Regions from separate parts of the Streptomyces sp. NPDC006261 genome, predicted to be linked through region 1. Evidence: riboswitches for the same ligand, from Rfam matches in the RefSeq annotation. Region 1 holds a riboswitch; the other holds the start of a gene.
The links. Region 1 has a riboswitch for cyclic di-AMP ahead of ABZ154_RS22155 (C40 family peptidase). Riboswitches for the same ligand answer to the same signal wherever they lie in the genome.

Region 2: linked by a shared signal. The riboswitch ahead of ABZ154_RS17320 (transglycosylase SLT domain-containing protein) and the one ahead of ABZ154_RS22155 (C40 family peptidase) in region 1 are both predicted to bind cyclic di-AMP.

The regions. Positions count from the first base shown of each region.
Region 1 covers NZ_JBEXSI010000033.1:67,111-72,231, forward strand. The annotation lists gene ABZ154_RS22130 (8-amino-7-oxononanoate synthase) at 1-1,065, shown strand, start outside; gene ABZ154_RS22135 (DUF397 domain-containing protein) at 1,058-1,300, opposite strand; gene ABZ154_RS22140 (helix-turn-helix transcriptional regulator) at 1,328-2,188, opposite strand; gene ABZ154_RS22145 (ATP-binding protein) at 2,439-2,870, shown strand; partial or broken gene ABZ154_RS22150 (LysR family transcriptional regulator) at 3,007-3,174, opposite strand; gene ABZ154_RS22155 (C40 family peptidase) at 3,326-3,796, opposite strand; cyclic di-AMP (ydaO/yuaA leader) riboswitch at 3,800-3,986, opposite strand; gene ABZ154_RS22160 (hypothetical protein) at 4,340-4,483, opposite strand; partial or broken gene ABZ154_RS22165 (TetR family transcriptional regulator C-terminal domain-containing protein) at 4,440-4,850, shown strand; gene ABZ154_RS22170 (urease subunit gamma) at 4,990-5,121, shown strand, end outside.
Region 2 covers NZ_JBEXSI010000023.1:56,632-61,752, reverse strand. The annotation lists gene ABZ154_RS17325 (FAD-dependent oxidoreductase) at 1-957, opposite strand, end outside; cyclic di-AMP (ydaO/yuaA leader) riboswitch at 1,406-1,594, shown strand; gene ABZ154_RS17320 (transglycosylase SLT domain-containing protein) at 1,600-2,415, shown strand; gene ABZ154_RS17315 (GMC oxidoreductase) at 2,561-4,204, shown strand; gene ABZ154_RS17310 (carboxymuconolactone decarboxylase family protein) at 4,259-4,738, opposite strand; gene ABZ154_RS17305 (dihydrodipicolinate reductase) at 4,735-5,121, opposite strand, start outside.

The DNA.
Region 1 (5,121 bases):
GGGCTCCTCGACCTCGCGAGCAACGACTACCTGGGCCTCACCCGGCACCCCGAGGTCACCACCGCCGCCGCCGGTGCCGCCCACCGCTGGGGTGCGGGCGCGACGGGGTCCCGGCTGGTCACCGGCTCCACCGCGCTGCACGCCGAACTCGAACGGGAACTCGCCGATTTCTGCGGCTTCGAGGCGGCCCTCGTCCTCTCCTCCGGCTACGCGGCCAATCTGGCGGCCCTGACGGCACTGACCGGGCGCGGTTCACTCATCGTCTCCGACGCGGGCAACCACGCGTCCATCGTGGACGGCTGCCGGCTCTCCCGTGCGGAGACCGCGGTCGTCCCGCACGCCGATCCGGAGGCGGTCGCCAAGGCGCTCCAGTCCCACGGAGGGCGGGCGCTCGCCGTCACCGACTCCGTCTTCTCGGTCGACGGGGACGCGGCACCCCTGTCCGCCCTGGCCGAGGTCTGCCGCACCGCGAACGCCGCGCTCGTCGTGGACGACGCCCACGGCCTCGGCGTCCTCGGGGACGGTGGACGCGGCGCCCTCGCCGCCGCAGGACTGGCGGGCGGCGAGGGGACCGTCGCCACGCTCACCCTCTCCAAGTCCCTGGGCAGCCAGGGCGGCGCGGTCCTCGGACCGGCCCGGGTCATCGATCACCTGGTGAACACGGCCCGTACGTTCATCTTCGACACCGGTCTCGCCCCGGCCGCGGCGGGCGGCGCACTGGGCGCGCTCCGGCTGCTGCGCCGGGAACCGGAACGGGCGGCCAGGGCCCGGGAGGTGGCCACCGCACTGTACGGGCGGCTCACCGCCGCCGGACTGACCGCGGTCCGGCCCGACGCGGCGGTCGTCTCCGTCCGGGCGCCCTCCGCGGACGCGGCGGTGCGGTGGGCGGCCGACTGCCGCGGGGCCGGGGTGGCGGTCGGGTGCTTCCGTCCGCCGTCGGTGCCGGACGGCGTCTCCCGGCTGCGGCTGACCGCGCGGGCGGACCTGACCGAGGAGCAGATCACGGCCGCGGTGTCCACGGTCGTCGCCACCGCTCCCCGGGAGGCACTGGCTCCGCTCAGCTGAAGGGACGCGGCGCCAGCCCGGCCACGAACGTGGTCCAGGCCGACGGGGAGAAGCGCAGCGGCGGCCGTTCCACGTCCTTGGAGTCGCGTACGGCGAGGAGCGGCCCGCCGTACTCCGATCCGTAGAGCTGTGCGGTCTCCACGCAGTTGTTCATTCCGGTGGAGCGGCTGCTGCGGCGCCACAGCAGTGGCCTCCCAGCGGGCGGTACGGCGTGTGGTGCGAGACGGTCGGACATGATGCCCCCCTCGGGCAGTCGGACGTCCTAACGGAAGCCGCAGCGGATCGCGGCGAGGAGCTCCAGCGATTGATCCGGCGTCAGTGCGTGCGTCTGCAAGGTGCGGAAGGCCGAGCTGTACGCCTCGAGGTCTTCTTTCCGCTCCAGATAGAGGCTACTCGTCAAGTGGTCAAGAACGACCACATCCAGATCGGAAATGTTCGGAAAGGAGAAGATAACGAAAGGGGAGGTGAGTCCGACATACCCGCCGACGGAGAACGGGAGCAACTGGAGGGCCAGATGGGGAAGTTGGGCCATCTGTGTCAGATGGTGCAGCTGGTCCCGCATCACCTCGGGCCCGCCCACCTCCCGGTGCAGCACCGCCTCGTCCAGCACGGCGGTGAACCGCAGCGGCGGCTTCGCGCGCAGCACCCTCTGACGCGCCAGCCGCACCTCGACCAGCGAGTCCAGACGGTCCGCCGGCAGTCCGTCCAGCGAGGCGCGGGTCACCGCCCGCGCGTAGCCGGCCGTCTGGAGCAGCCCCGGCACCACCGACGTCTCCAGGGTCCGCACCGTACTGGCCTGGGACTCCAGGCTGATGAAGTCGCGGTACTGGGGCGGGATCAGGCCCCGGTAGGCGTGCCACCACCCCGAGCCGCCGCCGCCCGCCGACCCGGCGAGCACTTCGAGCAGGGCGCGCAGCTGCGTGTCGCGCACCGCGTAGATGTCGAGCAGACGCGTCACGTCCTCGGGGCTGACCCCGCTGGCGCCGGTCTCGATACGGCTCACCTTCGACTGGTGCCAGCCGAGCAGGCGCGCCGCGTCCCGGCTGGTCAGTCCGGAGGCGTGCCGCAGACTCCGTAACTCCTCGCCGAGCTTCCGTCGTCGGACGACGGGGCCGTGCAGCATCCAGGTCTCCTCGCACTGTGCGGTACGGAACGGGACGGGTCCGACACACACCGCAAGGTTCGGGCCCGCAGGGGGGTCAGTGTGCCCTTCGTCCGGGTTGTGCGGGACCCGAATTCACCGCTTCGAGCGACAGATATATGCATATCTTGGTCGAACGTCGTTACAGCGAGCTCCAACAGTGGCAGTCTGGCGCGAAGCACAATCCTGGCCGACTGCCGGTCGGCCGGGGCGCGAAAGGGACGGCGTCGCCATGGCAGACCATCAGGAAGCAACCGTCACCCTGCCGAGCGATCCGGTCTCGGTCTCCTCGGCCCGCAGATATGTGGCCAGGACGTTGGCCGAATGGGGCCTCTCCGAGGACACGGATCTCGCCGACACCATCCGGCTGATCATCTCCGAGCTCACCACCAACGCCGTCCAGCACACCTTCGGCCAGTCGCCCACCTTCACGGTCGATCTGCGCCTCGAACGCGACGAGGAACTGCGCCTCGGGGTGACGGACAGTCACCCCCGGTGGCCCCAGCGGCTGCCCGCGGCCGTACGGCAGGACAACGGGCGGGGCATGGTGATCATCCGGACACTGGCCAAGGAATACGGGGGACGGCTCACGGTCGTGCCGACGGCGGAGGGCGGCAAGACGGTCTGGATCGCGCTGCCCTGGGCGGTGCCATTCCAAGGCTGACGGCACGGTTCGGGGAACCGGCGGCGCAGGGGGCCGCCACCCGGCCGATCCCGCTCCGCAGCACGGCGAGCAGCGCCGCCGGCCGCGGCGGTCGCCCGGTCGCCGCGGTGCACCACGGAGATCGTCGCCAGGACCACTCCTCGAACAGCAGGGGCTCGACGGTGACACCTGGGGCCGGCGGGTCGGCCACCGCCTGTTCGTAGGTGTGGGTCAGCGCCAGGTCCACCTCGCCCGCGGTGACCGCCGCGATTCCGCCCGGCGGCTCGTACCCGGTGACGGCCGGATCGACCTCCGGATGGGCCCGCGGCAGCGGCGTGGCGCTCACCGGACTGCACTGGTGCTGGCGACCGGGCCCCTCCTGCGCCGAGAGCGCCCAGGAGGGCCGCCGGAGCCTTGCGGGCGGCGCCGAGGCGCGCGGCGTACCGCCCGCAAGGGAAGAGCGTCCGGCCGGTGGGTCAGCGGACCCGTCCGTACCAGACGCTCTTGGACCAGATTTTCGCCTTGCGCACCACGTCCCCGGATTTGGGGGAGTGCCAGATCTTCCCGCCCCCGGCGTAGATGCCCACGTGGTAGACGCTGCGCCCGGAATGGAAGAAGACCAGGTCGCCGGGTTTCCGCTTCGACGAGGAGATACGGCTGGTCTTGTTGTACTGCTGCTGTGCTGTGCGGGGAAGTTTCTTCCCGGCCTTCTTGAACGAGTAGAGAGTCAGCCCCGAGCAGTCGAACCGGTTGGGACCTGCGGCCCCGTACTTGTAGGGAGCGCCCTTCTTCGACGCGGCGACCTTCAGCGCCTTCGTCGAATGGGTGGCGGCCTCGGCATCGTCGACCAGCCCTGGTGCCAGCATCGAGGACGTCACGGCCAGGGTGAGCACGGAAGCCGTACCGACCCGGGCGAACAGAGACGGGACATGAACCTGCGCAGACATGCGCAACCCTTCGTCAGCCGCCTGTGAAGGATGACCTGTCGGGTTCGGGCTGGCGAAGTTGCCCGGCCGCTCGACGCGGCTTCACCCCGAGGGCTTCCCGGTCTCCCGGTCGGCCCGTTGTGCTCGGGTCCTCCACTCCTGCCGATCCACTCCTGTCGACCAGTCATCCGGGAGGCGGCAGGACTCGGCGTCCACCCGGACCGCCCCGCCGCGGTGGCGGGGGCTTGTCGTCCCAGGGATCTTGACTCACGAAGTGCCGGATTTCCGAGTCGAAACAGGGATTTGTGAGTCTCCTCACCACTGATCCATTCAGGTGGACAGGGGGGATTCGCCCCCGCCGACGAGCCGGGCGCACGCCCTCGTACCAGCGACGAAAGGCCGCATTTCGAGTACGACTCCCGCGTCGGGCGCAAGTTGAGCCGTCGCTCGCGCGGGTGATCGCCTACGCCGAACGAGCGAGGGAAATCGATCGCGGGACCGGGCGTGTCGCACGGCAGGACGACCGGCCCGCTCCCGTCATGCGCTCCCGGCGCGCAGCGCGGCTCAGTTCGGGGTCGGCGGTACGGCGACCCGGCCCGCCCGCCGTTCGCCGTCCAGCACCCGCAGGGCACGCGCGAGCGTCGCCGCGTGGATCTGCCGCTCGCGCGGCGCGTTCGAGGAGGCCGGCCGTATGTCTCCGCCGCCCACCCCGGACGTGCTGCTGGGCCGGGTGCTCGGCCGGGTGCTGGACGGGGCGGTGTGCGGGCTCGAGCGCCGGACCTTCGCCGCCCTCGCTGTACCGCTCTGGTCCGAGACGCTGCGCGACGGGCGACTGGCGGCGCGGTCGGAGGAGGGTTACGCCGCGATGCGCGCCGCATGGACCGGACTGGTCGAGGCCTACCGGGACGCCGGAATCCTGGTCGGCGACGTGGTGGCCGACCATGTGGCGCGCGCGATGATCGCCACCGCCCGGGGCTTCATCGTGCAGGAGGCTCTCTTCGGGGACGTACGCCCCGAGGTGCTGGAGAACGGCTTGCGCGGGCCGATGTCCATGGGTCCGCAAAGGGCCAGTTAACGCGACGGAAAAACTTCCGCCCTAACGTGCAATACCTGGTCGCGGGAGCCGGGTTCGTCGTTCAACGAACTGTTGAACAGGGATAGGGTCCCGCTGCGCCCGGAGGCCGTTACCGGGCGGTGGACGATGAGGTGGAAGCGTGCAACTGACCCCGCACGAGCAGGAACGCCTGCTCATCCATGTGGCTGCCGACGTGGCCGAGAAGCGCCGGGCGCGCGGGCTGAAGCTCAATCACCCCGAGTCCGTCGCCCTCATCACCGCCCATCTGCTC
Region 2 (5,121 bases), on a different contig from region 1:
GACGGCTCGGTAGACGCTCTGCATGTCCCAGTCGGTGAACTTGCCGGTGCCCCTGACGTTACCGGTACCGTCCAGCTCGGTGCGCTCGGTGCGCAGCGCGGCGACCTTGCCGTCCTCGCCGAGGATCTCGACCGGGGACTCGAAGAAGTGCAGGAAGAGCTTGTGCGGGCGGTCGCCCACATCGCGGATCGCCCAGTTCTCCAGGGTCTGCGCGACCATGTTGGCCTGCTTGTTCTCCCGCCGGGTGGCGATGGAGCCCTCGTCGTACTCGATGTCCTCGGGGTTGACGATGACCTCGATGCTGGGGGAGTGGTCCAGCTCCCGCAGCTCCATGGGGCTGAACTTGGCCTGCGCCGGGCCACGCCGCCCGAATACATGCACCTCCAGCGCCTTGTTCGCCTTGAGGCCCTGGTACACGTTGTCCGGGATCTCGGTCGGCAGCAGCTCGTCCGCCGTCTTGGCCAGCACCCGGGCCACGTCCAGCGCCACGTTGCCGACACCGAGGACGGCGACCTTCTCCGCGGTGAGCGGCCAGGTGCGCGGGACCTCGGGGTGGCCGTCGTACCAGGAGACGAACTCGGCCGCGCCGTAGGAGCCGTCCAGCTCGATGCCCGCGATGTCGAGCGACCGGTCGGCCTCGGCGCCGGTCGAGAAGATCACCGCGTCGTAGAAGGACCGCAGGTCGTCCAGGCCGATGTCGTTCGGGTAGCTCACGTTGCCGAAGAGGCGGATCTGCGGCTTGTCCAGCACCTGGTGCAGCGCCTTGACGATGCCCTTGATCCGGGGGTGGTCGGGGGCCACGCCGTAACGGATCAGGCCGAAGGGCGCGGGCATGCGCTCGAACAGGTCGATCGAGACCCCCGGGTCCTGGCAGACCTCGGATTTGAGCAGCGCGTCCGCAGCATAGATACCGGCAGGGCCGGCTCCGACAATGGCGACGCGGACGGGGCGTGTCATGGCGTGGTGATCCTTAAGGCGGGCGAACGCGGGCAGGTACAGCGTACGTCGAAGGTAAGGGTTGGCTTACTAGTCTCCACCCCACACGGTAAGCCCTGGTCCCGTGGAGCCTCCGACCCGGCCTGCGGAACCGCCCGATAAGTCCGTTCCTATGAGGCGGTATGGGTGATTTTGGCCTTTTAGCCCTCTCTTCCATAAAGGCCCTATTAGGGCTCTTAGATGGTTTTGGACGCGCCTGTTTCGGCCGCCTCCGTGCGAAGTGGTGAGCATCACGTCCGGAGGTGCGGACGCGGAAGTGGAGGGTTCGGTTCCCTTCTGCGCCAGGAAAGTTGACACCGTGACGGAACGGGCGCGGCCGGCAATTCGTGCATTCGATCTTGCGGAGAAAGGTCATCCGGAATTCGGGGCTTGTTCTGTCCGGCGCTTTTCGCCTACGGTCACGATCAATCCGGATGGAACGCCGAATCCTGCCGCCGTCCGGGAATCCGAAACCCACCCACGTACGGCAGGAGCGGGGGACCCAGGTAAGCCGCCGATCCGGTATCCGGAACGGCTAGGGGTGAAGTCGCATGTCCATGCGGCCAGACATCTCCCGTCTGAACCCGACAGCTCACCTCGTAGGCGCCGGAGAGGAAATCCCCCATGCCCTCACAGGGTAAGCACCGCCGTCCCAAGTCCGTCTCGCTGAGCCGCGGCATCGCCGCTGTGACCGCGGGTGGAGCCGTTCTGGCCCTCCCGGTGCTCGGTGCCACCACCGCATCCGCCGCCCCCGCGCCCTCCGTCACCGCGGAAAAGGCGGTCGTTCCCGTCTCCGTGACCGCCCAGGTGAATTCCGTGACGAAGGCTGCGCCCGCCACGCATTCCGTGGTGTCCGGCGAGACGCTTTCCAAGATCGCCCGTCAGTATTCCGTCAGCGGCGGCTGGAAGAAGCTGTACGAAGGAAACCGCAAGGCCGTCGGCGAGAACCCGAACCTTATTCACCCGGGTATCACGCTGACCATCGGCGCCAAGGCTGCCGCCCCGTCAGACGCCAAGGCGCCCAAGGCTTCCAAGGCCGCCGCCCCGTCCGCCGACCGCACCGCGACGGCGGAGCGCGCCGATCGCTCGGAGCGCACCACGGCCGCCCCCGCCACCTACACGAACGACCTCGATGGCTGGATCAGGGAGTCGCTGGCGGTCATGGCCCAGAACGGCATCCCCGGCAGCTACGAGGGCATCCACCGCAACATCATCCGCGAGTCCTCGGGCAACCCGAACGCCATCAACAACTGGGACTCCAACGCGGTGAAGGGCACCCCGTCCAAGGGGTTGCTCCAGGTCATCGACCCGACCTTCCAGGCGTACCACGTGCCCGGCACCTCGACCGACAGCTACGACCCGGTCGCCAACATCACCGCGGCGTGCAACTACGCCGCGGACCGGTACGGCTCGATCGACAACGTCTTCGGCGCCTACTGATCCCGTACACGCCCACGCCCGAGGGCCCCGGACCGCATGGTCCGGGGCCCTCGGCGTACCGGGAAGTTACCCCCAAGTTTCTAGTGACATACCACGCCATCGACAGTAGAACCTGTTGCACTCTGTCGAGAGTGAGGGATGTCACATGAACGGCAGTACCCCGCACAAAGGCGCACCCGGAGGCGTCTCCCGCCGCAGATTCATCACTGGAACAGGTTCTCTTCTCGGGGTCGCGGCCCTCGCCGGATCCACCACACCGGTCTGGGCCACGGCCCGGGCGGCAGCGGCCCCGATCGGATCCGGCGCCCATGTGCCGGTGTTGATCGTCGGGACCGGCTACGGCGGCTCGGTGGCCGCTCTCCGGCTCGCCCAGGCCGGCACGGACGTGCACATGGTCGAGATGGGCATGGCCTGGGACACCCCCGGCGCGGACGGCAAGATCTTCGCCAACACCACCAAGCCGGACGACCGCTCCTTCTGGCTGCGCACCAGGACGAAGCAGCCGCTCAGCAACTTCCTCGGCTTCCCGATCGACCGGCACGTCAACCGCCACACCGGGATCCTGGACGCCGAGGAGTTCGCGGGCATCACCGTCTACCAGGGGCGCGGCGTCGGGGGCGGCTCGCTGGTCAACGGCGGTATGGCCGTCACACCCAAGCGGGAGAACTTCGCCGCCATCCTCCCGTCGGTGAACGCCGCGGAGATGTACAGCACCTACTACCCGCGCGCCAACGCGGACCTCGGGGTCACCACCATCGACCCCGCGTGGTTCGACAGCGTCGACTGCTACCAGTACGCGCGGGTCGGCCGGAAGCACGCCCAGCGCTCGGGCTTTCCGTTCCTCTTCGTGCCCGCCGTGTACGACTGGGACTACATGAAGCAGGAGGCGGCCGGCACCGTCCCGAAGTCCGCGCTGGACGCCGAGATCCTCTACGGCAACAACTACGGCAAGAAGTCGCTCCAGAAGACCTACATCGACCGGAGCAAGGCCACCGGCAGGGTGGCCATCACCCCCCTGCACAAGGTCACCCGTGTCTCCCCGGCAGCCGGGGGCGGCTACACGGTCCTCATCGACCAGCTGGACACCACCGGCCGGACCACCGCCACCAAGTCCGTCACGGCGGACAAGGTCTTCTTCGCCGCGGGCAGCATCGGCACCAGCAAGCTGCTCGTCGGCCTGAAGGCGACCGGGGCGCTGCCCGGCCTCAACGACGAGATCGGCAAGGGCTGGGGCGACAACGGCAACGTCATGTGCGGCCGGGCCAACCACCTCTGGGACCCGACGGGGAAGGTCCAGTCGTCCATCCCCACCGGCGGCATCGACAACTGGGACGCCGGCGGAGCGTTCGCCGAAGTCGCTCCGCTGCCCACCGGGATCGAGACCTGGGCCTCGTTCTACCTCTCGATCACCAAGAACCCCAACCGGGCCGGGTTCACCTGGAACGCGGCGGCGGGCAGGGCCGAACTGAACTGGCAGACGGCGTGGAAGCAGCCGTCCATCGACGCCGCGAAGACCATCTTCGACAGGATCAACCAGAAGGAGGGGACGATCTACCGCACGGACCTCTTCGGCACCTACAAGATCTGGGGCGACCACCTCACCTACCACCCTCTGGGCGGCGTGGTCCTGAACAAGGCCACCGACAACTACGGCCGTCTGCACGGCTACCCGGGCCTGTACGTCATCGACGGGGCCCTGATCCCCGGTAACACCAGCGTCAACCCGTTCGTGACGATCACCGCGCTCGCCGAGCGCAACATCGAACGCATCATCGCCACCGATCTGTAGGGGCGTACGGAGAGCCCGGGGCCGGGAGTGCCAACCCGGCGGCCCCGGACTCCGTCAGTGACCCGGCAGAACACACACCGCGTCGATCCCCAGCACATGGTTGAGCCGCCCGAACGCCAGCCATGAGCCGATGCCCATGGACAGCTCCACGATCTCCACCTGGCTGTAGTACGCGGTCATCCGCTTCCAGAAGGCGTCGTCGAGACCGTGGTGGTCCAGCGCGTACCGCTCCGCGTACTCCGCCGCCAGCCGGGTCCGCGCGTCGAAGGCGTCCGTCGTACGCCACTCGGCCACCGCCCCGGCGAACTCCTCCTCGACCTTCACCCCGTCCCGCTCGGTCCGCCAGTCCAGGCAGAACAGGCACCCGTTGATCTGCGCGATCCGCAGCCGCGCGGCCTCGAACTCCCGCAGGCCCAGCGTCGTGTGCTCGTACACGGACATCGAGAACGTGGCGGCGGCCATACCGATGCCGGGGACCATCTCCCCCCACACGTAGCCGATGGGATCCTGGCCCTCCGGGACGTCGATGATCATGCCATTCTCCTTCCCAGCCTGCCGACCGCAGGCCGCAGCGGGACATCGAGCGCGTCGTACAGTCCCGGTTTCGCGTCCACCAGCCAGTCGATGGCCGAGACGAGCCGGCCGACCGCCGTGGCGTTCCCGCCCGCCGACCGGTTCTCGCCCTCGTCGGAGGCCTCGACGGTCACCTCGATACGGGGGCGGCCCTCGATCACCACCCGGTGCGCGCCCACGCCGTCGGGCGGGGAGGGCCAGTCCGGGGCGCACGAGGGATGGATACGGGTGATGTGCTCGATCACGATGCGAGGCTCCCCGCCCACGATGCCCTGCACCTCGAACCGCACCGCGCCCTGGGTGCCCGCCGCGAACTCGCCCATCGTGCGGGTGCGCACGGTCGT